2 regions of the Gracilibacillus salinarum genome follow, and region 1 is predicted to be linked to the other one. Evidence: a T-box and tRNA genes for the amino acid it is inferred to sense, from the RefSeq annotation. Region 1 holds a T-box; the other holds one or more tRNA genes.
What was found. The T-box of region 1 lies ahead of alaS (alanine--tRNA ligase). A T-box ahead of a tRNA ligase gene usually reads a tRNA of that ligase, here a tRNA-Ala.
Positions count from the first base shown of each region.

Region 2: it encodes a tRNA-Ala, which carries the amino acid that the T-box ahead of alaS (alanine--tRNA ligase) is inferred to sense. The anticodon was not compared.

Region 1 is NZ_CP095071.1:820,135-835,343, forward strand. It holds gene MUN87_RS04170 (DUF1292 domain-containing protein) at 1-272, opposite strand, end outside; gene ruvX (Holliday junction resolvase RuvX) at 286-705, opposite strand; gene MUN87_RS04180 (IreB family regulatory phosphoprotein) at 705-968, opposite strand; gene alaS (alanine--tRNA ligase) at 1,045-3,675, opposite strand; T-box leader at 3,757-3,966, opposite strand; gene MUN87_RS04190 (AI-2E family transporter) at 4,005-5,075, opposite strand; gene MUN87_RS04195 (YrzR-like zinc ribbon domain) at 5,081-5,269, opposite strand; gene recD2 (SF1B family DNA helicase RecD2) at 5,500-7,866, opposite strand; gene MUN87_RS04205 (tetratricopeptide repeat protein) at 7,883-8,548, opposite strand; gene mnmA (tRNA 2-thiouridine(34) synthase MnmA) at 9,166-10,275, opposite strand; gene MUN87_RS04215 (cysteine desulfurase family protein) at 10,288-11,430, opposite strand; gene cymR (cysteine metabolism transcriptional regulator CymR) at 11,450-11,869, opposite strand; gene MUN87_RS04225 (replication-associated recombination protein A) at 12,059-13,321, shown strand; gene MUN87_RS04230 (RsfA family transcriptional regulator) at 13,426-14,148, shown strand; RNA gene ssrS (6S RNA) at 14,689-14,883, opposite strand; gene aspS (aspartate--tRNA ligase) at 14,955-15,209, opposite strand, start outside.
Region 2 is NZ_CP095071.1:3,863,459-3,878,667, reverse strand. It holds gene MUN87_RS18200 (metal-dependent hydrolase) at 1-315, shown strand, start outside; gene MUN87_RS18195 (YfhJ family protein) at 353-622, opposite strand; gene MUN87_RS18190 (YfhH family protein) at 640-969, opposite strand; gene MUN87_RS18185 (HAD family hydrolase) at 1,149-1,943, shown strand; gene recX (recombination regulator RecX) at 1,944-2,768, opposite strand; gene MUN87_RS18175 (TIGR01777 family oxidoreductase) at 2,832-3,731, shown strand; gene MUN87_RS18170 (GNAT family N-acetyltransferase) at 4,091-4,639, shown strand; gene MUN87_RS18165 (CidA/LrgA family protein) at 4,866-5,234, shown strand; gene MUN87_RS18160 (LrgB family protein) at 5,227-5,913, shown strand; gene MUN87_RS18155 (YuzB family protein) at 6,033-6,278, shown strand; gene ald (alanine dehydrogenase) at 6,567-7,676, opposite strand; gene MUN87_RS18145 (GapA-binding peptide SR1P) at 7,885-8,031, shown strand; gene MUN87_RS18140 (ArsR/SmtB family transcription factor) at 8,183-8,524, shown strand; gene MUN87_RS18135 (SDR family NAD(P)-dependent oxidoreductase) at 8,615-9,394, shown strand; tRNA gene MUN87_RS18130 (tRNA-Ala) at 9,457-9,529, opposite strand; gene MUN87_RS18125 (ABC transporter permease) at 9,583-10,359, opposite strand; gene MUN87_RS18120 (ABC transporter ATP-binding protein) at 10,359-11,264, opposite strand; gene MUN87_RS18115 (PLD nuclease N-terminal domain-containing protein) at 11,265-11,450, opposite strand; gene MUN87_RS18110 (dimethylarginine dimethylaminohydrolase family protein) at 11,527-12,354, opposite strand; gene MUN87_RS18105 (ATP-dependent Clp protease ATP-binding subunit) at 12,887-15,013, opposite strand.

The DNA of each region.
Region 1 (15,209 bases):
TCTTCGTCTGCGATCGTGTTAAGTACTTCTTCTACCATATCCCATTCTTCATCTGATTCGATTTGGAATAATGCCAGATCATCTTCGTTGTCATTTTCCTCATAGCGGAAAGCAAAGACTTCCACTTCTTCGTCTTCTTTCTGGTCTGCCGGTACTACAGCTACATATGACTGTTCTGTTTCGTCCACGTCAAAGGTAAACAACACTTCAAATAAATGCTCTTCACCATTCTCATCTGGTATAATAATTCGTTCTTTTTCTTCTAGTGCCAATTGCCTTCCTCCCTTATGGTTGACTGTCCAGGTAGCCTTGTAAAATCATTACAGCGGCCATTTTGTCTATCACTTTTTTTCGTTTGGAACGACTGACGTCTGCTTCTAACAGCACCTTTTCGGCAGCCATTGTCGTCAGGCGTTCATCCCACATTACAATTTGCAAGGAAAAAGTGGATTCTAAAAACGCTGCAAATTCTTGGGAAGCTTCACCACGAAAACCGATGGAACCATCCATGTTCTTCGGTAAGCCAACTACCGCTTTCTCAATAGTATGGTCATCAATTAACTGTTTAAACGTTTCTTGTACAGATTGGAAGTCAGGCTCATTCCAATAGATGGTCTTCAATCCTTGAGCCGTCCACCCTAGTGCATCACTAATGGCCACTCCAATCGTTTTGGAACCTACATCTAATCCTAATACTTTACTCATTATTTTTTGTTCGCGCTGATGTAATATTTGACCAGCTCTTCAATGATTTCATCGCGCTCAATTCTCCTTATTAAATTGCGTGCATCCTTGTGTCTTGGAATATATGCTGGATCCCCGGATAATAAGTATCCAACAATTTGATTGATCGGATGGTACCCCTTTTCTTCCAGAGCATGATAAACTACCAATAACACTTCTTCAACATTCTGTTCAATGGGTTCTTCTGAAAAATCAAATTTCATTGTCTTGTCCATTCCATCCATGGAAGCACCCCCAATTAAAATTCAACGTTTGATTGTATCTTTCTATTATACCGGTTATTATTAAAAATTTCCAAAATTATAGTGCTGTTTGGACATATTTTTCTACATAACCTAATGCATCTGCCAATTTGCTGGCGTCTTTACCCCCAGCTTGTGCCATGTCTGGACGACCTCCGCCGCCCCCACCACAGATTTGTGCGGTTTCTTTTATTAAATTTCCAGCATGGTATCCTTCGCTAACAAGGTCTTTCGTCACACCAGAAGCAAGCTGTACTTTGTCATTATTAACTGCTGCAAGCAAAATAATACCAGATTCAAGCTTCTGTTTCATATCATCTACCATTTGGCGTAATTGATTCATATCACTTACATCGACTTTTTTAGCTAAATATTGAACACCATTTACTTCTTTTACATCATCAAGAATAGAAGATGCCTCGTATTGCGATAATTTAGCGCGCAACGACTCTACTTGACGCTGTTGCTCCTTCATTTCTTTGAAAACCTGGTCGATTCGTTCTGGTACCTGATCTTCTTTCGTTTTTAATTGGGTAGCGGCTGTCTGTAATAGCTGATGCTTCCCATTAACAAATTGATAAGCGCCTTTAGCCGTGACAGCTTCAATTCTGCGAGTTCCTGCGCCAATACCAGATTCTGATACAATTTTAAATAGCCCGATTTCTGCAGTATTATTGACGTGGCATCCCCCACATAATTCCAGACTATATTCACCCATCTGAACGACACGAACAACATCACCATACTTTTCACCAAATAGTGCCGTTGCACCCATTTCTTTCGCTTCACTGAGTGATTTGTTACTAATCGATACAGGAATGGAATTCCAAATTTTTTCATTTACAATCTGCTCAATCTCAATGATCTCTTGCTCTGTAATAGCACCGAAATGAGAGAAGTCAAATCGTAACCGTTCACCAGCTACCAATGAACCTGCCTGATTGACATGGTCCCCTAATACATCCTTGAGTGCTTGGTGTAACAAGTGAGTAGCGGAGTGATTTTTTATAATATATTGACGGGATGTCTGATCGACTTTTGCATGAACCGTTTGTCCATTAGAAAGTGTACCTTGTATCATCACACGATGAAGGTTTTGTCCGTTTGGAGCTTTTTGTACATCTAATACTTCTGCTTGGCCATTCGTAAATGTCAGCAAGCCTTTATCCGCAATTTGTCCACCGCTTTCTGCATAGAACGGTGTGTTTTCTAATATAAGATATGCTTCGCCGTCAGAGGCTTCAGAAACTAAATCCTTGCCAGTAACAAGTGCAATGACTTTCGTCTCCACTTTTAACTGATCGTATCCTACAAATTGGCTTTCTGCATCAATATCACTTAGTACACTATCTTGAATTTGCATTGAATCTACTTTTTGACGAGCATTTCGTGCACGATCCCGTTGTTTTTTCATTTCGTTCTCAAATGCTTGTTCATCAATTGTAAAACCAGCTTCGTCCACGTATTCCTCCGTCAACTCTTTCGGGAATCCATAAGTATCGTATAGACGAAACACCTCTTCACCTGGAAAAACAGTACTTCCTTTTGTTTTTTCCTGTTCGACAATCTGATTTAAAATATGCAACCCATCCTGTAACGTTTCATGGAATCGCTCTTCTTCTGTTTTGATTACATTCTGGATAAAATCGCCTTTCTTTTTCACATCAGGATAGAATGCTTCCATAATGGAACCAACTGTCGGAACAAGTTTAAACATAAATGGCTTGTCAATGCCAATTTGTTTCGCATAACGGACCGCCCGTCGTAATAAACGACGCAATACATAGCCGCGTCCCTCATTAGAAGGCAGTGCACCATCACTGACTGCGAACGATACGGTACGAATATGGTCTGCGATTACCTTAAACGAAACATCTGTATCGACTTGTTCGAGATAGCTCGTATTCGCATATTTTTCCGTTTCTTTAATAATAGGCAAGAACAAATCTGTTTCAAAATTAGTTTTGGTCTGTTGTATAACACTGACAAGACGTTCCAGTCCCATACCGGTATCAATATTTTTCTTCGGTAATGGTGTATACGTATCATCCGGATTATGGTTAAATTCGGAGAATACCAGATTCCAAATTTCCAGATAGCGTTCGTTCTCTCCACCAGGATAAAGTTCAGGATCGCTTATATCATTACCATATGATTCGCCACGGTCATAGAAGATTTCCGTATTCGGTCCACTAGGTCCTTCACCAATATCCCAGAAATTCTCCTCAAGTCGAATAATACGATCTTCTGGCAAACCAATCTTATCTTTCCATAATAAGTATGCTTCTTCATCTTCCGGGTGAACAGTAACGGATAATTTCGCCTGGTCAAAGCCGATCCATTTTTCACTGGTCAAAAATTCCCAAGCGAATTCGATTGCTTCTTCTTTGAAATAATCACCAATCGAGAAGTTCCCTAACATTTCAAAGAATGTGTGATGACGTGCTGTGTAGCCGACGTTGGTAATATCATTGGTACGAATAGACTTTTGCGCATTTGTAATACGCGGATTTTGTGGTACTACTCTGCCATCAAAATACTTTTTTAATGTTGCTACTCCACTGTTGATCCACAATAATGTAGGATCATCTTTCGGTACTAATGACGCGCTTGGTTCAACGCCATGTCCTTTTTCCTTAAAAAAGTCTAAGAACATTTGACGAACCTCAGCAGATGTTAATTGCTTCATAGTGAAACCTCCTATAATAAATATATCCAGGTGCAGACCCGGTATTGATATGCATAAAAAAACTCCCATCCCTGCCTTAATAGCAGGGACGAGAGTTGATTCCGCGGTACCACCCTAATTATAGTCTAAAAAAGACTATCTCTTGAACATCAGTAACGGTGATGTAACCGGCAGAGATTAACTGCACTTCAAACTAGCTTCCCAGATCATTGCATGCAGGATCACTTTCAGCCTAGGTTCTCCCTCTCTTCGACATGGTTATCTGGTACTCATGTTTTTCAACGTATTTTGATTATTTACTTCGCTAGCATATTATAGAAAACTTTTTACTATCTGTCAATCGCTTTTACTTGTCTATAAATCATTGGTATTGCTACCCTGCCGACGGCTAAAAGTGGAACAGCCAGAATCATGCCGACCACACCAACTGTTTTAGCAGCAATAAATAACGTCAAGATAATGTAAATAGGGTGAATATGAATGCTTTTCCCTACTATAAACGGAGACAGCAAATTGCCTTCTAACACTTGGACAACCATCACTGCCAGTACGACGTATAATACTTTTTCGGTAGAAATAGTAAAAGCAATCAGTACAGCTGGTATCGCTCCGATAATTGGACCGAAGTATGGTATGAAATTGGTGAAACCGATGATAGTTGCCAACACAACTGTATAACTCATACCGATCCACTTTAATAGAAAATAACTGACAAGTCCTACCAGAAAACAAACTAATATTTGACCACGAATATATTGACCTAAACTTTCTTCCATATCTCTGGCTAATGTTTTGGTAAACACCTGCCAGCGTGATGGAACCAGTTTTAGTATGCTTTTCTGTATGGGGCGGTAATCTTTCAAGAAATAAAATGCTAGAATCGGGATAACTGCCAGCATGACAAACATATCAAAAAGCATCGGAATGTTTTTTAACAGACTCGTAATTCTTTCACCGATAGATGTCTCAAGGGTTTGAAAGAATTGGTCTAAATTATCATGAAACCCTTCAGGCATAAAGGAAGTCTGGTCATATAACCCATAAATGAATGAACGATATGCATCTACATATGTGGGCAGATTCTGCTGAATATCCTGAATCTGTTTCATCCAGGCAGGAAAAGACCGATAGACTCCATATCCGACCAGACCGAAAAATAACAGGTAAATGCACACAATCGCAACGGGTCTTGGTATATGCCAGCTATGGATCTTTTCAACAAGTGGATGTAACAAATAAGCAATCAGACCTGCTATTAAAAATGGTGTCAACACATGAAACGCAATGATTAATACATTTTTATAAAAAGGAAAGAGAATATACATTAAGTATAAAAACAATACAGCCAAACATAAAATGACGAGTCTTAGCGCAATACTGACTTTTTTCTGATTAGTCATCACCGTTAACCTTCTACCCGTCGTTCCTCATCTGAAAATAAATCGTCTAAAGAACTTAAAGTACCATCCATTTCAACCTCATGTAAATGCATCATGTTATTCTGAACAGATAATTCGATATAACAATCCCAGCAATAATATTGCTCCGGACCAATAATTCCAATATTTTTACTGCGACAATTCGGACATCTCACAAACTTTCCCTCACTTTATCATTTTTATCTGTCAGCCTGTCCAACTTTGAGGGAAATATACATGAAATTGACTGAAATTTATCAAGGCGCTAACCTCCCGTAATACCCCTACTTCATGATTCAAGAGATAAATAAGAAGCTAAGGGGGGATAAACGGACGATAACTTCCTGATAAATTTCGCTAGCAATCAGTGTGGGAGGGCAAAACCCCCACTGATTGCAGTCTCACTTTATACCATAAAATCATAAGGTGAGAAATCTTCCTGTCCGACTTCTACTGAAAGTAACCATTCATCTGCAGACATTTTTTCCTTTTGCTGTTCACTTTTCACTTCTTTAACTTGAAAGAGTTCATGCAAGAATGGTACAAGGTTGGTGTAGCGCTTATTAGTGTCTTCCGTGTGAACTCCTTTTAGAAATGCTTGCTTATCTCCACACATCACCAAGGACTGTTTTGCTCGGGTGATACCTGTGTACAGCAGATTCTTGCGCAGCATCCGATTATATCCTGCAATCACTGGCATAATAACAATTTGGAATTCACTGCCTTGTGACTTATGAATCGAGGTACAGTACGCATGCATTAAATTCATTAAGTCCGGCTTCGCATAAGCAACTTCTTTTTCATCGAAACTGACAACTACCTGCTCTTCTTGATCCACATTTTCATCTTTTTCAAAAATGGCAACAACTTCACCAATATCGCCATTGAATACACCGTCTTCTGCTTGATTCACCAACTGGATGACTTTGTCACCTTTTCGGAAAACAGTATCGCCGAAAGCCATCTCTCTTCTTCCCTGCTGGCGAGGATTCAGAATCGCTTGTAATTCCTCATTTAACCTGTGAATTCCAGCTTTTGAACGGTACATTGGCGCTAGAACTTGTATCTGTCGTTGGTCTACACCTTTATCATACGCTTTTTTGACCACTTGTTTTACAATATCAATTACCTGATAATCTGGACAGGAAAAAAAGTTAAAATCATTTGCCTTCGATAAAGTAGTTGATTCCACTTGATTATTTTTTATTTCATGCGCTAGTTGAATAATTTTGGAGCCCTCTTTTTGACGGTAAACTTCTTTTAAACTGATAGAAGCTACGACACTGCTTTTTAATAAATCAGCAAGTACCTGACCAGGTCCGACCGAAGGCAACTGGTCCTCATCCCCTACAATGATAACTTGCATGTCATCAGGAATGGCACGAAACAACTGATAAGCGAGCCAAATATCTACCATTGAAAATTCATCTATCACAATTATTTTTCCTGCCAACTGGTTATTTTCATCTTTTTCGAACGATTCTTGACCATCCCATCCTAATAATCGGTGAATCGTCACACTATCAATTCCCGTTGATTCTTTCATTCTTTTGGCTGCTCTGCCGGTCGGTGCTGTAAGAACGAATGGAAAATCTTCGTCTTCCTTGTAATCATCTTTATCCAACGATAAGTCATGAATATCTGCATACGCATTTATAATACCTTTTATAACAGTCGTCTTACCTGTACCTGGACCTCCTGTCAGAATAAAAATCTTCTCAGATAATGCCGTTTCCAATGCTTGATATTGTTCTTTTCCATAGCTTAAAGTTTCTTCTTCTTCAATGGAACCTACTATTTTCAGCAGTTCTGCATCGGTAAAAGTTCGTTCCTGCTTTTTGTCTGCAATCCGTTTTACTTGTGCACAAAATCCAGTCTCAGAATAATACAAGGACGGCATATATGCATGCTGGTCAGATACTATAATTTCTTTTTCTTTATTAAGTTCAACGATCTGGGCAGTCATTTTGTCAACATCGATGGCATTCGCTTCGCCATCCAACAGTTGATCCATTTCATACAATAAGCGATCCAACGGCAAATAAGCATGTCCATCTTGCACGCTATTCTGCAGTATATAAACACAAGCTGCTTGTAACCTCGTCGGATGATCATTAGAAATTTCATTTTGCCTGGCGATCTGGTCCGCTCTAAGAAACCCAAAGTGCTCTACTTGAAACACAAATTGATAAGGATTCGTTTTTAATGTATCCAAGGTTTCCTCTTTAAAAGCAGTATACATTTTTTGCGCCATTTTCAAACCAAAACCATATTTTGAAAGTTCAACAACGATACCTTCGAAACCTTGATTTTCTTGTAAAATCTGATGAATTTTCTTTTGTTTTTCTTCTGGTATACCTTTTACTTTGCGAAGGACCTTCTGATCATTCAAAATCATCGACAACGCAGTCTCGCCTAACGTGTCTACGATTCGTTCTGCTGTTTTCTTCCCGACACCAGGAAACAGATCACTAGATAGGTATGCCACAATACCTTCTTTTGATTGAGGTAAAAAGCGTTGATAACTTTCAACCTGAAATTGACGACCAAACCGTTTATGGTCAACCACTCGTCCATAAAATTCATATGTTTCTCCTGGGTCTAGTCGTCGAAAATAACCTTTAACCACAATCTCATTCTCATCGAAGGACTGATTCGTTTCGAGAACCTTAATCTTTGCAATGGAGAAGTGCTCTTGTTTGTTTTCAAAGATCGTATGAATCATCTCACCTTTGATGAAATTTTTTTCTTCTACTGCCTGTTCATTCTCCATTCCAAAGCCTCCTAGCTTATTGGTTATCTTCTAGCATGATCTCGATTTGCTTTTTGCCGTTTCCTGCTAACAAATGATCTGGCTGAATTTCTAAAGCCTTATCAAAGTGGACTATTGCCTGGTCTATATTTTCTTCGAATAAAGAAATAACACCTAAATTATAATGGGCATCACTGTGTACTTCTTGTATTTCGAGCACTTGATTGAATACTTCTTTTGCACGATCCAATTGTTGAGTTTGTGCTAATGCCAATCCATATTGAAATTGCACATCTGCATCATCAGGGTTCAATTCACTGGCCCGTTGTAAATATGGCAAAGATAATTTGAATTGTTCATCATATAAGAAGGTCATCCCTAACATAAAGTATGGATCAGCTTCCTCCAATCCAAGATTGATCGCTTTTTGAAAGCTTTTTTTGGCTTTTTCGAATTCATCCTGTTCAAAGTAGACGTTGCCTAATCCGTAATAAGCCGTTGCCGCCTCTTGATCTAATTCTGTACCTTTCAGATAAAAGCGCTCTGCACGTTGATAGTCTTTCATATGTAAAAGCAGATTTCCAAAGTTGATATAGTGTACCGGGTTCTTTGGATCTTGCTCAATGGCATCGGTAAAATATTGTGCTGCCTCTTCCAATTTTCCTTCTTTCATATATTGAATACCTTGATCGATTTCAGTCATTTGATTACCTCCTGTTGTTATTTTAGCTCACTCATGAAGTGAAGTGCAACAAACCTGTTAAAATATGTTCTGCGCACGAGTAATTTTCGTAAGTGCTGCATACTTCTTATAATACTGATTATGTTAACGATGCATCCATTTTGAAATGCAGTTAGAGGTATGATGTCGCTCAGGCCAACCACGGAGACTCCTACAGGAACAGCACGGGCTGAAGGTCCACTTTGTCTGTGCCTGTGTCTACAAGTATCGCTTCGAAGTAAGCTTCCGCGACACAAGGCAACAGGCAAGAAATTCAGGTAGCGGCCTAGCTGAAACCGTGCTTGCGAACGCGGAGTTGTTGGTTGGAGCGATTTACTAGCACAATATAAACACGAAGCAGCTAACATAATCCGTATTAAAGAAAGTTATATACTACTAACAAATATAGATTATGTAAACATTTGAGTTATCCCCTCCCTTGCTACCTGCTAGCAGATTGGCACAAGGATGGTTTTCTTCATCTGTATTATCATCAGTTTAACTGTTCATGGGCAATATGTAATTCTGTAGATTTTTCCTCATGAATTATCTTTATTGATAACAAAAGGAGACAGCAATTTTTATGCTGTCTCAATTAGCTACCCTACATAATCTAAATATTGATCATTTTTAATGACGTCGTTAATCGTTCCGCCACCGAGACAAACTTCGTCTTGATAAAAGACGACTGCTTGTCCGGGGGTGATAGCACGTTCTGCATTATCGAACACCACTTTTACACTGCCATCATCATTCGGGTAAACCGTTACACCTGTATCTTTTTGGCGGTAGCGGAATTTAGCCGTACAATGGAAAGGCTCAGCGGGAGTCTGATTAATCCAATTCATATCTGTAGCGATTAGTGCATCAGAATACAAGGCATCATTATGATACTCGGCACCTACATAGAGAACATTTTCTTTAAGATCCTTGCCTACCACAAACCATGGCCCGCCTGGTCCGCCAATACCGAGCCCTTGACGTTGTCCGATTGTATAATACATTAAGCCGTCATGATCACCTTTTATTTGGCCATCGAGAGTCATGATCTTACCAGGTTGTGCAGGTAAATATTCGCTGAGAAATTCTTTGAAATTTCGTTCCCCTATAAAACAAATACCTGTACTGTCTTTTTTGTTTGCAGTTGCTAAATCATTTTCTTTCGCAATGCGTCGAACTTCTGATTTCGGCAGATGTCCTAACGGAAACATTACTTTGCTTAACACATCTTCTGACAGCTGATTAAGAAAATAGGTCTGATCTTTGTTATCATCGACACCACGAAGCATTTCCACACGATCACCGCTACGTCTCACTTGTGCATAGTGACCTGTTGCCACATAATCAGCACCGAGTGAAAGCGCATGGTCAAGAAATGCTTTAAATTTAATCTCTTTATTACACATGACATCGGGATTCGGTGTTCTGCCTGCTTTATATTCGTCCAAGAAATAGGTAAAGACTTTATCCCAATATTGTTTTTCAAAATTCACCGCATAGTACGGAATATCAAGCTGGTTACAAACACGTACCACATCATCAAAATCTTCTGTTGCAGTACATACTCCAAACTCATCGGTGTCGTCCCAGTTTTTCATGAATATGCCAACCACATCGTATCCTTGTTCTTTGAGCAGTAAGGCAGTTACAGATGAATCCACTCCCCCACTCATTCCAACAATTACGCGTGTATCTTCGTTGCTTTTCATTATATCACTACCTTAATCAGTTAATCTTCTTACAATGTTCGCAACGATTTCCGCTGCCTCTTTTACATTGTCCGTATTATTAGCTAGTCCAAAACTAAAACGTATGGAATTAGTTGTACATGCATTCTCTTCACTGTACATGGCACTTAATACATGTGATGGTTCTACGGATCCAGCTGTACAAGCACTTCCGCTTGATGCTGCCACACCACTTAAGTCAAAATTCGTTAACAATGCTTCCACATTTGCTCCCGGAAAACTGATATTCATTATACTAGGTACCCTGTCGCTGTTTTCACCGTTTATCGCGTGCGAAACATGGTGATCTCTTAATGTTTGTAAAAATACATTCTGATATTCCTCATATTGCTGAATACGAGCTTCTCGCTCGTGTTGCGCTAAACGAATTGCTTCAGCAAATCCAGTAATTGCTGCTACATTCTCCGTCCCTGCTCTACGTTTACGTTCTTGTTCACCGCCATGTTGCAAGGCTTGCATAGTGGTATCAGGGTCAATATATAAGAAACCAAGTCCCTTTGGTCCGTTGATTTTATGGGAAGAAACACTTAATAAATCCAAGTGCAATGCTTCTACATCAATCGGTAAGAGACCATAAGCCTGCACCGCATCGGTATGGAAATATGCCTGGTGTGATGCTAATAATTCGCCAATTTCTTGAATTGGCTGGATCACACCAGTTTCATTGTTTACCATCATAATTGATACTAATATCGTATCTTCGCGCAACGCTCTTCGGACTTGTTCCAGATCAATAACTCCATGTTCATTGACGTCCAAATAAGTCGCTTCAAAACCAAACCGCTCCAAATTCTCCACGGTATGCAGAGTCGCATGGTGTTCGATTTTAGTTGTTATAATATGCTTTCCTTTGTGACGATTCGCCATGGCAACACCAGTTATAGCCATATTATCGGCCTCTGTGCCTCCACTTGTAAAAACAATATCCTTTTCAGAAGCGTTGATTGACTTTGCTGCAACGGACCGAGCTTTGTCTAATTCCTGCCTCGCTTTTCTTCCATAAGAATGAACACTGGAAGGATTTCCAAAATTCGACTTTAAACTTGCAGTCATCACTTCGACTACTTCCGGATGTACTGGAGTTGTTGCTGCATGGTCTAAATAGATAGCTTTCATAGCCATTTCATCCTTTACATTAAATATAGAACATATATGGGTCCTGTACACCTTTTTCACCATATGTGGACAGGTCTTCTAATGTAGTTGTATCAAGCACATCTTTTACAGCGTCACGGATTCTGATCCACAGTTCTTGCTTTGCAGGTTCTTCATCTTCAATTCCCTCGACGGGAGTAATTGGGCCTTCCAGAATTCGAATTATGTCTCCTGCAGTTATTTCTGCAGGTTCTTTTGCCAATACATAACCACCATATGCTCCGCGAATACTCTTTACAAGACTTGCATTTCGTAATGGTGCTACTAATTGCTCCAGATAATGTTCTGATAGATTATTTTCCTTCGCAATACTTTTTAATGACATTGGCCCATTACCAGCGTTCTTTGCTAATTCAATCATAATTGTTAAACCATATCTGCCTTTTGTTGATATTTTCATGGTTTCACCTCATTTTTTCCGTTCGAAATATCTATATACAACATTTGTTATTAGTTGTTATTATAGCATGAATGATATACTAATTTAAGAGTAATCATAGCAAGTTACTTGTCATTACATACTTGCCTATATTAAAAAAGCAAAACAAAAATGTCAAGATGCTTGCTTGCAACGGTGAAAGGATGATAGCTGATGAATCAACCTCTTGCTTTTCGGATGAGGCCAAAAAATATAGAAGAAGTTATTGGACAACAACATTTAGTTGGAGAGGGACAAATGATCAGGCGAATGGTCGAAGCAAACCGAATCCACTCCATGGTACTATACGGACCACCCGGTACTGGTAAAACGTCGATGGCGATCGGAATTGCAAATAGCTTAGGAATCCGTTACAAACTGTTAAATGCCGCCATTGATAAGAAAAAAGACATGCAAATCGCAGTAGAAGAAGCCAAAATGTCAGGCCAGCTTGTTGTGATATTGGACGAGGTCCATAGACTTGATAAGGCAAAACAAGACTTCCTATTGCCTCATGTAGAGTCAAACCTGATTACATTAATTGGATGTACTACAGAAAACCCTTATCACTCCATAAATCCCGCGGTGCGCAGTCGGTCTCATATATTTGAGCTCTATCGTCTCGAGCCTGACGATATTAAGGAAGCATTGGAACGAGCCATTTCTGATACAGAAAATGGTTTAGGAGAAATGGCGTTAACGGTTGAAAGTGCCGCGTTGGAACATTTCGCCAATGCGTGTAACGGTGATTTACGTGCAGCCATGAACGGATTGGAGCTTGCGGCATATTCCACTCCAAAAAATGGCGAGACGATTGTTATCGATCTCGCCAATGCTGAAGCTTGTATGCAAAAAAAGAGCTTCTCTCATGACAAAGGCGGGGATGCGCATTACGATGTTTTATCCGCCTTTCAGAAGTCCATTCGAGGCAGTGATGTCGATGCTGCTCTCCATTATCTAGCTCGTTTGATAGAAGCAGGTGATTTAGAAAGCATCGCCAGAAGAATGCTTGTTTGTGCCTATGAAGATATTGGTTTAGCCAATCCTCAAGCTGGTCAGCGTACATTAGCGGCAGTCGAAACGGCAGAACGCGTAGGTTTTCCCGAAGCAAGAATTCCCCTGTCTGTTGCAATCGTAGAACTTTGCCTGTCTCCTAAATCAAACAGTGCTTACGTTGCACTTGATGCGGCGTTACATGATTTGCGAAGTGGCAATACCGGTGAAATACCTGACCATCTGAAGGATGCACACTATAAAGGTGCTGCACATCTAGGCAGAGGTGTGGACTATAAATATCCTCATGCCTATGAAGGTGGATGGGTGAAGCAACAATATTTACCAGATAAAATCAAGCATAAAACGTATTATCAGCCAAAAGAAACTGGTAAATTTGAGAAAAATCTACAACAAATATACCAAAAAATTAAAAAGTAGTGTTTAATATTCTTATTTTCTGGTCAAACTAGCAGATAAATCAACACATTTTGTTCGATTATCAATCTATTAAAAAAATGCCAGAGAATAAGGAGTGGACATAAATGGCGAAAGTAAGACAAGATGCCTGGTCACATGAAGATGATTTATTATTAGCAGAAACAGTATTACGACATATCCGCGAAGGGGGTACACAACTGCAGGCTTTTGATGAAGTTGGTGATAAACTGAATCGTACTTCTGCAGCTTGTGGCTTTCGCTGGAATGCAGAGGTTCGTCAAAACTATGAACAAGCAGTCCAAATTGCGAAGAAACAACGTAAAGATAGAAAACGAGCTCTTGCCAGTCAAAATACTGGATTCTCCACAACAAGACCCGCATCTGCAAGTTTACCAAAAGAAGAGAAGCCGAAATCAATTGAGGAAGAAGTCTATTCCTTGCTCAATTGGACTTCAAACCGCAGTGAACCTGAACCTCAACCTCAGTCAGTAACAGAAAACTATCAAGAAGAATACAGTTTAAATCTTGACCAGGTGATTCGCTACTTACAGTACCTTAAGAAAGAGCAGAAAATGGCACAATCTTCTCATCTTAACCAGCAAAAAGTAGCAGAAGAGAATAATCAACTTATGTTGCAACTGCAGCAGGAACAAAAAAGAAGCAGCCAGCTAGAGAAAGAGCTTATCACAATGAAGGAAGATTACCAAGCGTTTATGCAAATTGTGGAACGCGCCAGAAAAATGGTAGTATTTGATGAAGAAGATTCACAGCCAGTGCCAAAATTCAGAATGGACAAAAACGGAAATCTTGAAAAAGTAGCAAAATAAAACGAAAACCGGTCATAAAAACCGGTTTTTTATATTTCAAGGGATATACTCTATTGCTATAAAAAAGTATATTCATACAGTGGTTTCTAATAATACAGATTATGTAAAGACATTGTGATATTTTTGATAGATTTCATGTGCTCTAATAATTGCCCTGCAGAACGCGAAGTGGTTAAACGAATCGGTAGCCCCGCACTAAAGCTAGACATAATCTATATTAAGCAGTTGTATATTATTTTGCTAGTTAAACAGGTGGACTTTCCCGGTTTTTCTTAATTAAATAAGAGAACTGTTTACTAAAATAGACTGATAGCTAGCGTTTATACAAAACAAAAAATTCAGTTTTTCTTTTAATCTAATTTTATAAAAATTGCATCTTCCTACGTGCTTAGAACAATTGCTATTAGCTGTTTCTAACGTTGTAGCATCTTCCTATAAGCATTTTTCTCGATTTTTATGTGCAACTTAGCAGCTCCATACCTTTCCTATGCAGAAAAGGGAGACACCTTTACAGGTATCTCCCCTTTTTCATTTACATTCGACAATCCCAATCGTGCCGTCATTTAGCAAGAAGTTTTGATCCCGCTCATGGCAGGTGGGTGCCCTGTCTCATACTTCATGCTTCCGCAATTAACAGTAAGTAAGCGGCATGCACACCATATGAGAACACCGGGCTCCCGTAGTTAATGGTGTTCGGTCAAAACATCATTAAGATGACGAACACATCAGGATTGTTTTTATTATAGTTAAATCATAGCATAGCATTTCGACAAATTCAAGCGTATTTGTTTACAAGATCTTTACATTTATTTTAATTTTAAATGTAATTCATTTAATTGCTTGACATCTACTGCATTTGGTGCATCTGTCATCGGATCTGAAGCAGATGCAGTCTTAGGGAACAATATTGTATCACGTAAATTGGTGCGGCCTGCCAGCAACATGATAAGACGGTCAAAACCAAAAGCAATTCCTCCATGTGGCGGTGCACCAAATTCCAATGCATCCAATAAGAAGCCAAACTGTTCCTCTGCTTCTTCTTTTGTGAAGCCCAGTTTTTC
Region 2 (15,209 bases), 1.8 Mb from region 1:
GAAGGTCATATTGAAATTGACGATAAATTTTACCAGATTCCAATTCCGGATGATCCATTAATGAATCTTGCGTTAAAGGATAAAAATGTTTCAGCCTTCCTATCCTTTTCACCAATATACCGTTGGGAAATAAATATGTATGATGATTTTAATGAAGTACGGTTTGTTGATCTTCGCTATCGTTCAGACGGACACTATCCATTCGTCGCCGTTGTTCAGATTGATGAGAATATGAAGATCATGAATTCTTATACAGGCTGGGTATTTTCCGAGGAAAAACTGCAAAACAAATTGAATCTTGGTGATATGGTCTAAAATATATTGGCTCTGCCCTTGATGGCAGAGCCATATTTTAATGCTTTGTATTATTCTCTCCATATATCATTTCCTGATATTTTGGATAGCGTGACATAAAATCATCTAAGCGATCACCATATTGCTGAATCCAGTGTCTGACGATTTTCTGCGTCACTTCTACTCCTTCGTATTCCCGTCCTGCTCTCGCTCTGGTTGTTTCGAAATCCTCCCACAATAGCTCTACCCAGCTGCGTGCTTCTAATATGGATAATGTTGGATTCACATCATTTAATTCAGCTGCAAGTCTTTTTATTTCTTCCTGCATCTAATTCCTCCTAATTTTCACTGCTTATCTCCTAGAATGGATAACGGGACAGCTTCCTCTGTTTCAAATCTCTGACCAAGCAGATTAATGCGATGTCCCCAGGCAAATACGCCATTTATATACGTGATTTCAAAAGTTTGTCCAGGATCGCCTGCTAATTCATAGCGCTCCCCTTTTCTAAAATCAGCCGGATTCACCAGGTAGGCAGCTGCCATTTGCATTTTTCGCTGGAGAATCTCATATTCACTGACATTCCCCCACTGCTCTGCCTTCTGTAATTGTTCTTTTAATTGTGCCACTTCAGCTCGTAATTCTTCAACTGTATATGTGCTATATCTACGTTCCATTATTACACCACCATCTGTAATGATGCTTTTATTTTATCATTACTTGGCAAAATGTAAAAAGATCGTAAACTGATTTTATTTCATTGTTGTTCCACTTCATTAACTAGTATAATAAAGTGAGACTTCAATCAATGGGGTTTTTGTGATTAGAAGCAATCTTATAAAAAGGATGGTTCTGTTTGATAAAATTATTTGCAACTGATCTTGATGGAACATTATTAAAACATGGTAATCGTATCGAAACGGAAGATATATCAGCAATCGAGCTTTTGAAAGAAAGTAACATTGACTTCGCCATTGCTACCGGACGAATGGACCGTGATATTCTTAAAGTTTGTGAAGAAATCACTACTGATGCGCATCGTATCAGTCAAAACGGTGCCTTTGTCGATACGAAGAGCAACGAAAAAATACTAGCCAATACATTTGATATTGAAACTAGCAGTGCCCTGCATCACGCGATCAGTCAATTCCCTAATCCATTTTGTATTACAACTGTCGATGAGGCATACATCTCTATTAAAACGCCCGAGATCGAGGCAATGGAACAAATTCTTTACTTTCCTCTCGTCGAAGGTGTTGATTTTGCTAATGAATACCAGGAAAATTTCTTACCAAGTAAATATATGCTTTTAGGTGATCAAAAAGATATCGTAGCATTTCAAGCGGATATTCATGAGAAGTTTCATGCAGTCTGTGAGAGTTATTTATCTGATCCGCGCTGTGTAGATATAGTACCGAAAGGTGTTAGTAAAGCAGTGGGATTACTTGCATTAGCAGATTATCTGGCGATTAAACCTGATGAAATTGCAGTAATTGGAGATTCTTTTAATGATATTCCGATGTTTGAGATGACACCGAACAGCTTTGCGATGAGTACCGCTCCTGAAGCAGTACGAAATAAAGCAGCACATGTTGTCGAAGATGTTCATGAAGCAATTGCATATGTCCAGCAAAACGTGAGCACTAAATAATTAGTGCTCTTCTGCATATTCATCTAAAAAGCGGTCAATTAAATCCGCCGGGAATCCTTTTCGGAAGAGAGCTGCTTTTACCTTAAGCTTCCATCCCTGACCGGATTCTTTCTTTTGAAATTTTGTCACCAACTTTTCACCTTGAAATACAATAGCATTGTATTCCTCTTCTTCATCACGAGTTGAATTGATCTGGCCGATCACCTCGGAAATTACATCAAAACCGAAGCCTTTCTGGATAGCTGTTTGTTTGGCGCTGTCCAGCTGTTGCTGATATGATTTTTTGCTTGATGCGGACAATTTCTTATTTATTAATTTCTCTACTTTGCTAAATTGCTTATCAAACGTATAAAGGGATAATGCTTGTGTTGTTAGATCAGCACTTACACCTTTGTCTGCCAATTCTTTCTTCACCAGGAGAGGACCTTTCGTCGAGGTTTCCATACGTGTCCTGACCAATGCTTCAGCAAAAACAAGATCATCAATTAGTCCTTCCCGTTTCAAACGGGTTGTTACCTCGCCGATGTATTGTTCATCAACTTCTTTCCGAATCAGATAATCAATAATTTCTTGCTCAGATCGCATTCTGTAACTTAAATACCTGACAGAAAGGGTATATGCCTTATAGGAAGAATCTTTTTCCTGGATTTGCGTAATCATATCAGGTGTTAACATCTGTCCTTTATGTAGATGGAACGTAATCAGCAAATCCTCATTTACACTAAATCCATAATATTCTTTCTCATGTTCTTTAAGAAAAATATTATATCGGTCCTTCGCTTTCTTTTGCGTTGTGATTTTAGCTATTTCGGGCAATATGATCACCTCTTTATGCCATTCTATCACACAAACATTTGTTCTACAAATTATAACAGGGGGTTAGCATTTATGAATATCGCTATAGCAGGTGGATCAGGTTATGTAGGAAAAAATCTGACAAGTGCTTTGACGAATAATGGAGATAATGTTTATATATTAACAAGAAATCCTGATCAACATCACAATCAGAAAAAGGTAACTTATGTAGGCTGGCTGAATGAGGAATATCAACCTGAAAAGCAGCTCCCTGCTATTGATGTCATCGTCAATCTTGCAGGAGATTCCTTGTTCGGATACTGGACCAAAACAAAAAAAGATAAAATCTTTCAAAGCAGAATTAATGCGACGTATGCGTTAATCGATTTAATCAAGAAGATGAATACAAAGCCAGAAGTACTTATTAATGCTTCAGCAGTCGGCTATTTCGGCACATCACAAGAGCAAACCTTTACTGAATTCTCTGAAGAAAAAGGGCACGATTTCTTGGCTGAAGTTACCCAAGCTTGGGAGCAAACTGCAATTGAGGCACGATCATATGGTGTACGAACAGTGATCGCAAGACTTGGCGTCATTCTCGGTAAAGAGGGTGCCCTGCCATTAATGGCCATGCCCTTCCGCTTATTTATCGGAGGAAAAATCGGCTCCGGAAGGCAATGGGTTTCCTGGATTCATATTGATGATGTCGTTGGTTTAATTCGCTTCGCAATGGACAATAAGAAAGTAAATAAATCATTCCATTTAACAGCACCGCAGCCTGTCCAGAATAAGCAATTAGCTCGAACACTCGCCAGCGTGTTAAGTCGGCCAAATTGGTTTCCGACACCAAAGTTTTTATTGCAAACTGTTTTAGGAGATATGAGCATTCTCGTAGTCGATGGGCAGAAGGTAATTCCAGAGAAGGCGTTGGATTTTGGCTATGACTTTCATTACCCAACCATCGAGACAGCTTTGAAAGAAATCTATGAATAACAGCGTTTTATCGGCATTTTCATCCATTTATGACGTTTTCATTAATTAATAATGAAGTTTTCTTAATATTCCTTCATTTTACTCAATATTTTTTCGTATTATTTTGCATTTACCTATTTACAATTACTAGCTTTATTGTGTAATATAAGGAGAGAAATGAGCAAGTATTTTTGTTGCGACGTTTATATAGGGAAGGCAAATGGTGCGCCACCAGTTAGAACTGGTTCTAGTGGGTTCGATTCCCACCCCGAATTTTTGTTTAAATTTTGATAAAAATTCGAGGGTGGTAAAGACACTATCATGCGCTACAATTCTGTCTTCTTTGTCCACCCTCCAAGGTAATGAAGGAGGGGTTTTTTATGCTCAAAAAACGAGATGTTCAGGACGCACCAGTTCTATACGAATTAATGTCACATCCTGAAGTATTTCCATATGTTCGACACAAAGCATATTCCAGTGATGAATTTTACTTTTTAACGAAACAAACCATAGAGGCTGAAGAAAACGGTGATTTAATTTCACGTACGATTATGGATGAATATTATAATCCAATCGGGACCATTAATTTATTTGATATCGAAAATAATGCAGGATTTCTGGCTACATGGATCGGTCAGCCCTATTTCGGCAAAGGCTATAACAAATTAGCTAAAGATGCATTCTTTAATGAACTGTTTTGCCATCATCCGATCGATGCTATTTTCATTAAGATCCGCCGTACCAATACGCGTTCGTTAAAAGCGATCTTAAAGATTCCATATGTCATGCATGGAAATGAAGTATATGATGAGGTTTTTGCAAAAATAAACAGTGATCAGGAAGAACCTGTTTATGACTTATATGTCATTAGAAAAGAAACATACTTCTCCCATTTAGAATCTGCCAAAGAAAACGAAGAAGCCATATGAACAGTTATCCACAAACCTGTGCACAATGTGCATAAGGCTTGTGGATCTTGTTTTGATAAGGGCAGTTATACAGATGGTTTCCGTGAGATAAAATGTGGATACTGTGTATAAGTCTGATTTTATTTATGTTTTACAGTTTTGTTGTGTGGATAAACCTGTGTATACTCTACAAAGGGGTTGCGCACTACTTCCGGTTAGGCGTATGATAAATAGCGGAGGATGTAACATGAAGTATATTCGAATTGTATTACAAATAAGTGTGTTATTTATTTTTTCTTATATAGGTGAATGGATCCAGGAGGAGTTCTCACTCTTTGTCCCGGGTAGCATCATCGGCATGCTGCTCTTTTTTGTTCTGCTTACAACTAAACTAATTAAAGTAGCTTGGATCGAAGACGGCATCGACTTCATCATGAAAGATATGCCGATCTTTTTTGTTCCTGTAACCGTTGGTGTTGTCGAACATCTGCACTTCTTTGCTGGAAAAGGTAGTCTGCTGATTCCGCTCATAATGCTTAGCACTTTTTTAGTGGTTTCGATCAGCAGTCTCTTCACCTCGTTACTTTTAAAGAAAGAAGCTGATACCAATGAATAATATGGTAACTGGTGCTTGCTTTTTCCTGGCAACGATACTTGTATTCGCGATCACCAAACTGGTATATAAGAAAATTCCAAGTCCGTTTACATTGCCAATCTTTTTGACATCCGTATTTTTTGTCCTTTTATTAGTAACTACAGACTTTTCATACTCCGATTATTGGAATGGCGGCAAATGGATTGACCAGTTTCTTGGACCTGTCGTAGTTGCCTTGGCTTTACCGCTGTATCGACAGCTTGAGCTAATTAAACGATATGCCCGAACGATTCTGACTGGTGTGTTTGCTGGATCAGTGGTAGGTGTGTTAACCGGGATAATCGGTGTCAAACTGCTCGGATTTGAAAATATCATTATTTACACAGTGGCGGCTAAATCTGTCACCACACCTGTTGCACTGAGTATTACAGAAACTGCTCATGGCAATTTAGCTTTGGCAGCTGTTTTCGTCATGATTGCCGGTATCAGTGGTGCGATGTTCGGTCCTTTGATTTTGAAGATTTGCCGAGTTACCCACCCGGTAGCAAGAGGAATAGGTATCGGTACAGCTTCTCATGCGATTGGTACCTCGAAAGCATTGGAATTAGGAGAGCTTGAGGGATCTGTCAGTGCATTGTCCATGACGATTAGTGCTGTTTTCGTTTCCTTTCTAGTACCATTGTTTTTAGTTTTCGTATAGTGTTGCCTCTTTTTGCCCAAGCTTAACTATTGACAAAGCACGTTTCAAGCGTTAGTTTATAACATGATTCTCTGTAAATCTGTTGTAACAAAAGACTGATTTAGATGGAAGGTGATAGTATGGGAATCGTTGTCGTAGAAATTTGTGATAGTAATTTAATGAATACATTTGATATAGAAACATTGATCGAATCCGAATATCCTGAGGTAGCCGTCTTGATCAGCGACTGCTTGAGCTTCTGTGGTTTGTGCCGGCTCAAACCATATACACTGGTAAATAACCGCAGAATCCATGGTAAAACCCCAGAGGAAACGTTGGATAAGATCCGCGTAGCAATTGAAGAAGAGCTTGCTGTTTTTGAATAATACCACTTAAGGCTGGGACAGTATATCCCAGCTTTTTTATGATCTTATTCGATTACAGTACTGTCTTTTGGATGCTCTTTTGTTCGAATGTGGCATGCTTTCGTTCATAACTTTGCTTCAGATTCTTGCTTTTGGTCGAATGTGATCCTCTTTCGTTCATTACTCTGTTTCAGATTCTTGTTTTTGATCGAATGGGGTCCCTGATCATCCACTTTTACACGAAGTAACTTGTCCCTGGTAGCTACAATAGAAATGCGCTTAGGATAATAACACCCAAGCGCCATTGTTTTACAAGCTTAAAAAATCTGCATACGGATATCCGAGCGCATTTGCTACTGCCTCGTGAACAACCTTTCCCTTATAAGTATTAATGCCCCGAGCAAAATTCGGATCACTTTGCATTGTTTTTTCAAATCCTTGATTAGCGAGACGCAACACATAAGGAGCGGTCATATTCGTCAGTGAGTAGGTCGCCGTCCGTGATACTGCACCTGGAATATTCGCAACCGCGTAATGAAGGATGCCATGCTTTACATACACAGGGTCCTGATGAGTGGTGACGCGATCAACAGTTTCGATCGATCCGCCTTGATCGACTGCTACATCAACGACAACAGAGCCTGGTTCCATCGATTGAATCATTTCCTCTGTTACAAGCTTTGGAGCTTTTGCACCTGGAATCAACACGGCCCCTACTACTAAATCAGCTTTTTTCACTTTTTCCATTAGGTTATATTTATTCGATGCAAGTGTGCGAATTTTCCCTTGAAATAAATCCTCTAATTCTCGTAATCGCTGAATATTAATATCTAATATCGTCACATTAGCACCTAAGCCGATTGCCATCTTTGCTGCATTAGTTCCAACAATGCCACCACCAACAATAACAACATTGGCAGGCGATACTCCTGGTACACCACTTGCTAAAACCCCTTTACCGCCATGTGTTTTTTCGAGAAAATGAACACCAGATTGGATCGACATCCGCCCCGCAATTTCACTCATAGGTGTAAGCAACGGCAAGTCACCATATTTACCCTGTACTGTTTCATATGCGATTCCGGTTGTTTCTGCCTGAATTAATGCATCTGCTACTTCTTTTTCGGCAGCTAAGTGCATATACGTAAAAAGAAGTTGATCTTTTCGAAACAAAGAAAATTCAGATGGCTGCGGTTCTTTCACTTTGACCACTAACTCCTGCGCCCAGGCTTCATCAGGAGAAGGAACAATAATGGCACCAGCATCTTTATAGACTTGATCACTTATTCCACTACCGTTCCCTGCTCCACTCTCCACCTTAACTTTATGACCTGCTTGCGTCAGCATCATCACGCCTGCAGGAGTCATTGCGACACGATTTTCATTACTTTTAATTTCCTTCGGTACACCAATTTTCATTCATCCACCTACTTTCTCTATGCTAGTATGTTATGTTTCTATCTTGTTATTCGTTTTCCCATTTTTTCACTGTCTTAATACAAAATCATCTTATTTCAGCGATTTAATTATTTAATGCACATTATTTAATATATATGTTGCATTAATTAATTAAATAATGTATATTATATATAAGAAATGAATGATCACCAAAAGGAGGACATTAAGTATGAACTCTACAAAAAAAGGATTGGCAATGGGGATTGTGATTTGTTCAAATTGCGGAAGTTCGATTGATGCATTACCAACACAGAAGGTGACGACTTATTATTCTTACTGTAATCATCCAGAATGTCAAAAAAGGAAAAATGGATAAAAACAGGAAACAGATTAATTTGGCTAAGCATACTTTTACTTCATGCTTAGCCTTCTTATTTACTATAAAAACTTGACATTTTGTTTAATTTCTATTACCTTGAAATAAACAACTAAATAATTAGTTATTTAATTGAACAGGAGACGATTTAATGAAACCTTCACATACTACTCAATTGGAACTAAAAGTACACCAACAATTAAGAGATTGTAGCGAAATATTTCTTGCATTGGCTGACCCCATTAGACAGGACATTATCATGCTCCTAACGAAACACGAGAAACTAAACGTCGGTCAAATACTAGAACATTCATCGATGTCACGCTCTGCCATCTCTCATCATCTAAAGATATTACGTCAAGCTAATTTAGTGAACGCAAATAAAAAAGGCACAGAAATTTTCTATTCTCTTCATATCGAAGATGCTGTACCACTGCTTAAAGCTTTTTTAAATACCACCGAGAAAATAATGGCGTGCAAAACTCCTAAATGAGGAAACTTGCTAATTTTACATTATATATATCCATATAATTAAATGTTTAGTTGTTTGGTTGAGATATTTTAAATAATGGAGGAGATTGGAATGAATACCGTTCTCATAACAGGTGGTTCAAGCGGAATTGGTTACGAATTTGCCAAATTATTTGCAAAGAAGCAATATCGAATAATTCTAGCATCACGAAATGGAGAAAAGTTGCAAGAAACAGCTAATTATTTACAGCAAACCTATCAGGTTGATACTCTATTTGTAACTGTTGACTTAGCAAAAAGTAATGGCCCTGATATGTTATACAACCATCTAAAGGAACGTTCAATTGAAATTGATGTTTTGATCAATAATGCCGGACGAGGCTCATTTGGGATGCTTCATGAACAATCTATTCAAAGCGAGATTGACATGATACATTTAAATGTTCATAGTGTTTCCCATCTCATGATGCTTTTCCTCAAAGATATGGTTAACAAAGATAGCGGACGCATTCTTAATATTGGCTCAACAACTTCATTTTATCCTTGCCCACTAAGCGCAAATTACTCTGCATCTAAAGCATTCGTGCTATATTTAACAGAGGCTGTTGCAACTGAATTAGAAGGTAGTAATGTTAGTGTTACAGCTTTATGCCCCGGTGCTACAACTACAGATTTCTTTAAAAATGCTAAGATGGAGAAACAAAAAGTGTCTAAAAAAGAGGAAACGATGGATCCACAGAAGGTAGCAGCAATTGGATATAAAGCTATGATGAAGCGAAAAAAATATGTCATTCCTGGTTTTCAAAATTGGTTATTATCACACTCCCCCAGACTTTTCCCCAGGAGTACAGTTACAAGTATTACTCGACGGGTGCTGGAAAAGAAAAAATAATATTATTCTGTTAACTCAAAAAAGAGGCTAATTAACAACTTTAGCCTCTTTCTTTTACTATATGGAGCATAGCGGGCTCGAACCGCTGACCCTCGCGCTGCCAGCACGATGCTCTCCCAGCTGAGCTAATGCCCCGATATTCACTACCTCTATTATTAGAAAAATGAAGCAATTCGTCAAGCTTTTTTTTACTCGGCGATTTCTTTTCTTTGCAGTATCAAGTTTGATAAAACGATTAACAGAACAGCGAGTAATAGCGTAACACTTGCTCCTCCCCACAACGACTCTGGTACTGTTCCTTCTGACAAAAAGGTACTAATGTGCTGACTGATGCTGTTCGGGAACCATGGTAATTGATGCGAGAAAATTTGATTAAATCCTGACATCAGCATGATTGTAGCGACTGTTAATGTTAATACCAATCCAGAATTAGTAACCACTGTATTATAAAAAATCGTTAGTGATACAACAAAGATCAGCCAAATAAAATAAAAGAAAAAGAGTCCGACAAATTCAGTAACAGCAAGATCACCAAATAATAAATAGACGTAATACCAGCTTATAAGCATTCCTAATAGAAATGAGGTGAATACCAATAATAGTTTAGCGGCCCATTTTGCCGTTATATACGTCAGATAGCGCACCGGTTTAACTAAGACTAATTGAGCTACGCCGCTTTTTCGTTCCCCTGCAATGACTGCCATCGATATTGCGACTACGACTAATACACCCAGACTGCTGAGTTCTGCTAAACTTAGCATGATGGCTTCTCCTGCTTGCAAATCTGGTGCAGGGATAATTGTTCCCTCTGGTAATCCACCTACCGAATCCAGGATAACCGGCATATAATACGTAGTTAGTGGATCCATCACACATAACATCATAAAGACAAGAGGTACCCAAATCCATTTATAATTGCGCCAGTCTTCGATTACTTCTTTTTGAAAAATCGTGATCCATTGCATTACTGCTTCACCACTTTCATAAATAGATCTTCTAATGTGGTTTTACTAAAAGCGAGCTTTTCGATTGGCCAATTTTCTGCCACTACATATGATAGTATTTCTTTGCGGGCATGTTCGACATTGCTGACAGTTAGATGAATTTCACCCTTCTGTTCCTGAATCTGCTCCACTACCGCTAATTGCTTTAGCTTCTCTGCATATGCAGCATGATTACCTTGAAACGCCAACTCTAATTTCGTGCTTTGATGTTCTGCACGTAACGAAGCAATCGAACCCGACAAGACAATCTCACCATCGTGCATCATCAACACATCATCACATATTTCTTCAGCATCTCCTAGAATATGTGTGGAGAACAAAATGGTAGTTTGCTCTTTCAATTCTTCCATCAACGTCAAAATTTCCCGACGTCCGATTGGGTCAAGAGACGATACCGGCTCATCGAGCATCAGCATTTGCGGCTTGTGAATCATCGCTTGGGCAATGCCAAGCCGCTGCTTCATTCCGCCCGAGTATTTACCAATACGATGATTCGCTGATTCTTCCATCCCTACTTTTTCAAGCAGTTGCAGAGCTCTTTGTTCTGCTTCTTTCTTCGTTAAGTTCGCTAAACGACCAACATATACTAAAAACTCTTTCCCTGACATCCATGGATGAAAGACAGGATATTGCGGAAGGTAGCCAATATAGCTGCGAATATCATACTGTTCCGAACCAGGAAAACGAATCGAGCCAGCAGTTGGTTTCAACAGCCCTGAGAGCACCTTAAGTGTCGTTGTTTTTCCCGCACCATTTGGACCGAGTAATGCGACACATTTTCCTGTATCAAGTTGAAAATCAATCCCTTTCACAACTTGCTTGCCTTTAAAGGATTTCTTGAGTTGCTGCACTTCCATCACAGCCATTTAATATTGTCTCCTTCCAATAATGAAATAAAGTACTGGCCCAATGAATCCAATCAATATAATAATAACCGCCCACATAGCTTTCGGACCATTGGTATGATCTGCTTTTACTAACGAAATAATGGCAATAATCATTAACAGAAATTGAATCACAGCTAATGGTGCGATAACAGGTAAAAAATCCATGCTGATCACCTCCTTCTATAGATACGTTCGAGCATACATTTGGTTTCAGAAAAAAAGCACACCTGTTAAGGCATGCTTATCCTCGTTCAATTGGAAACGTACAGCAGCGAAAGGAACCTCCGGATTTAATAATTTCAGAAAAATCCACTTCGATTACAACGAATCCTTTATCTGTCAGGTTTTGATTGACCTGCTTGTTTACCGGCAGAGAAATTACCTTATACTCTCCAATTGAGAATACATTGGTCCCTAATGAAAATTGTTCTTCCTCCGAAACCTCAATTAAATCGTAATGCTGACGTAACTTCGACAGATCCTCCTTACTGAATGCTTGCGGATAGATTAGGCCAGTTGTTTCGCTGACAAGATTGAAACAGCAATCAAGATGAAGAATATCTTCTCGAATTGGTAATGGGATTACTTGTCTGTCTGGCAAACGTTTTTGCAATTCTGCAATCGCACTTTCTTCGGTTCGTTTACTTACTCCAACCCAGACAAGATCCCCCGCTACGACAACATCGCCACCTTCAATCGATCCACCCATCGCAGTGCTGTACGGGATCTGATGCTCGTCTAATACTCGTTGCAGCGTGTTAACCTCCGCCTTGCGAATATCACGGCTCATTTCTGCTGTATATAAAGTATCTCCAATGGTAAATCCAATATCTCTAGTAAAAACCTGTTCGTTGAGATTTGGATCTGCAGGCAACTCTAGCACGTTTACCTGATGCTTTCTTAATGTATCGATAAAATGCTGATGCTGCTTCAACGCAATCGGAATGTCAATGTTCTCGTCCTCATAAAATTTCTGTGTCTCATTTATAATCTTTTTAATTTCCATGTATTGAGGTGGGCAGACAATGACCTGTTTTAAGCGGTCATATTCGTTGAGCTGTTTAATCATGGATAAAGCCCCCCTTATAATATTTTTTACGGACAACCGTTTTGTTTAGTATACCATACCACATAAGAAATCATGTGAGCAGAAAGTCTGTTACTATATCTGACAACTCTATTTGATGCATTGAAAATACATGTTATTCTCTTATTAACTTAAATCAAACAAGAGGAGGGTATTCCATTGAATCGTAAACGGATGCAGAATCCGAATATCTTTACTTGTGTTGTCTTGACTTTCAAATTGATGTTCAGATAATTATTTGATTTGCCAAAACAAAATGAAGGAGGATCATTCAATGAAAAACCCAAAAAGAAAAAACCCAAACCTTTTCACTTGCATCATTTTAACATTTCGTCTCATGTTTTAGTAATGAAATGGACAAATCTTTCATATGATAAAACAATATTCCAAACAAGTACGAATGGTTCGTTAAAAAACTGCCATTCGTGCTTATTTATTTGTCTGTTAAATTTTTATGGCCACTTTCACTATTTTTATGGCCACTTCAGCATTATATGGAAAAAGCACTAGCTGATCAGCTAGTGCTTTTTCGTACAACGATATCTTCGTTCTCATATACAATCTCTACTTTTGTAACATCCTCTTCTTCTAATACAACATCAGTAATGCCATCCTCGACTTTGTCCTGGATCACGCGGCGAAGCGGACGTGCACCGAATCGTGGATCGTATCCTTTGTCAGCCAGGAATTTCTTGGCATCTTCGCTGACGGTAACCTCAAGCTCGGCTTCTTCTAATTGTTCGGTAAGTTCTTTGATCATCAAGTCTACAATCTTCAGTAAGTTATCCTGCGTCAATTCGTTGAACGGAATGATCGCATCAAAACGGTTCAAGAATTCTGGTTTGAAGTATGAACCTAAGTTTTCCAATGTGGAGACTGCTTCATTATTATCACTGTTAAAGCCAACAGTAATATTCTTCGTGCCTGTTCCAGCATTACTTGTCATAATAATCACGGCATCTTTAAAGCTGACGGTTCTGCCATGACTGTCAGTTAATTGACCGTCTTCCATGATTTGCAGGAACATGTGCTGTACATCCGGGTGAGCTTTTTCGATTTCATCTAATAAAATCAAGCTGTACGGATTACGGCGAACTTTTTCTGTTAATTGTCCTGCTTCTTCATGACCGACATAGCCTGGTGGTGAACCAATGATTTTGGAAACCGTGTGTTTCTCCATGTACTCACTCATGTCAAGACGAATCATCGCCTCTTTCGTACCAAACAATTCTTCAGCAAGTGCTTTTGTCAACTCTGTTTTACCAACACCTGTAGGTCCTACGAAAAGGAAAGAACCAATTGGACGATGTTTAGATTTTAAGCCAGCACGACTACGGCGAACAGCTTTGGCTACTTTCTCAACCGCTACTTCTTGTCCAATTACTTTTTCACCTAAGTTAGTTGCTAAGTGCTTCATCTTGGACTGTTCGTCGGATTGAATTTTTCGAACAGGAATACCCGTTTTCTCTTCAATGATTAATTGAATTTCTTCTACTGTTACTTCCGCTTTTGGAGCCTCTTTTGTCTCTGTTAATTTTTTCTCAAGCTTAATTTCCTGGTGGCGCAGGTTGGCAGCACGCTCATAATCTTCTCTTTCAGCTGCTTCTGTTTTTTCTTTGGCAATTTCGTCTAAACGTTTTTGAATTGCCTCATCATCTGATTCGCTTACATCCAGATTCAGTCTGGCACCTGCTTCATCAATTAAATCAATTGCCTTATCTGGAAGGAATCGATCTTGAATATACCGTTTCGATAAGTTAACCGCTGCTCGAAGTACTTCATCAGAATAGCTTACTTTATGAAACTTCTCATAGCGATCTCTTAAGCCCTGCAAGATTTGTTCCGCTTCAGCTAAGGTTGGTTCTTTCACCATGATTGGCTGGAAACGTCGTTCTAATGCAGCGTCTTTTTCAATCTGACGATACTCTTTCAACGTGGTTGCACCAATTAATTGTAGTTCACCACGTGCAAGTGCGGGTTTCAGAATGTTTCCGGCATCCATTTGAGAGCCTTCTGCTGTTCCGGCGCCAACGAGGAGGTGAACCTCATCTACGAAAAGAATAACATTTTGACGCTCTTGCAATTCGGAGACTAATTGTTTCATACGTTCTTCGAATTGACCACGAACTCCGGTATTTGCAACCAGTGATGCTACATCTAATATATAAATTTCTTTATCTAGCAATTTAGAAGGAACATTTCCTTCGGTTGCTTTCAACGCCAGTCCTTCTGCTATAGCTGTTTTACCGACACCTGGTTCCCCAATCAACACGGGATTGTTCTTATTGCGGCGGTTCAATGTTTCAATGACGCGTTTCACTTCCCTATCACGGCCGATGACCGGATCAATCAAGCCAGCTCTAGCTGCGTCTGTTAAGTTTTTACCTAACTGATCTAGTAAGCCGTTACCTTTCCCACCCTGTTTCTTATGGGTGTGGGTCTGTGCTTGACCTGAACCATTTGCTGCTCCGTTAAAGATGTCGCTGAAATCTTGTCCACCGAACATTCCTGAAGGTTGATTCATTTGGTTTTTTATATCGTTAAAGCATGTTTCGCATACATGTAGAGATTCTGTTTGATTATTAAATCGAAGGTTCACATTAATCGTTGCTTCGCGAGTTCCACAATGTTGACATTTCATTTGTCATTCCTCCTTCAATTAGTGAAAAGATCAAATTTGACTTTGACTATATTTGACCTTTCTTATCTCCTATTATAATCTGACCTTCTTTGACTTTCAAGATCTTTGCTCAAAAATATTTATAAGTGATGATACGGGTATCACACATTTCAACATCTCCATTTAATCTTACAATTCCACTTTATATAATCCGCAA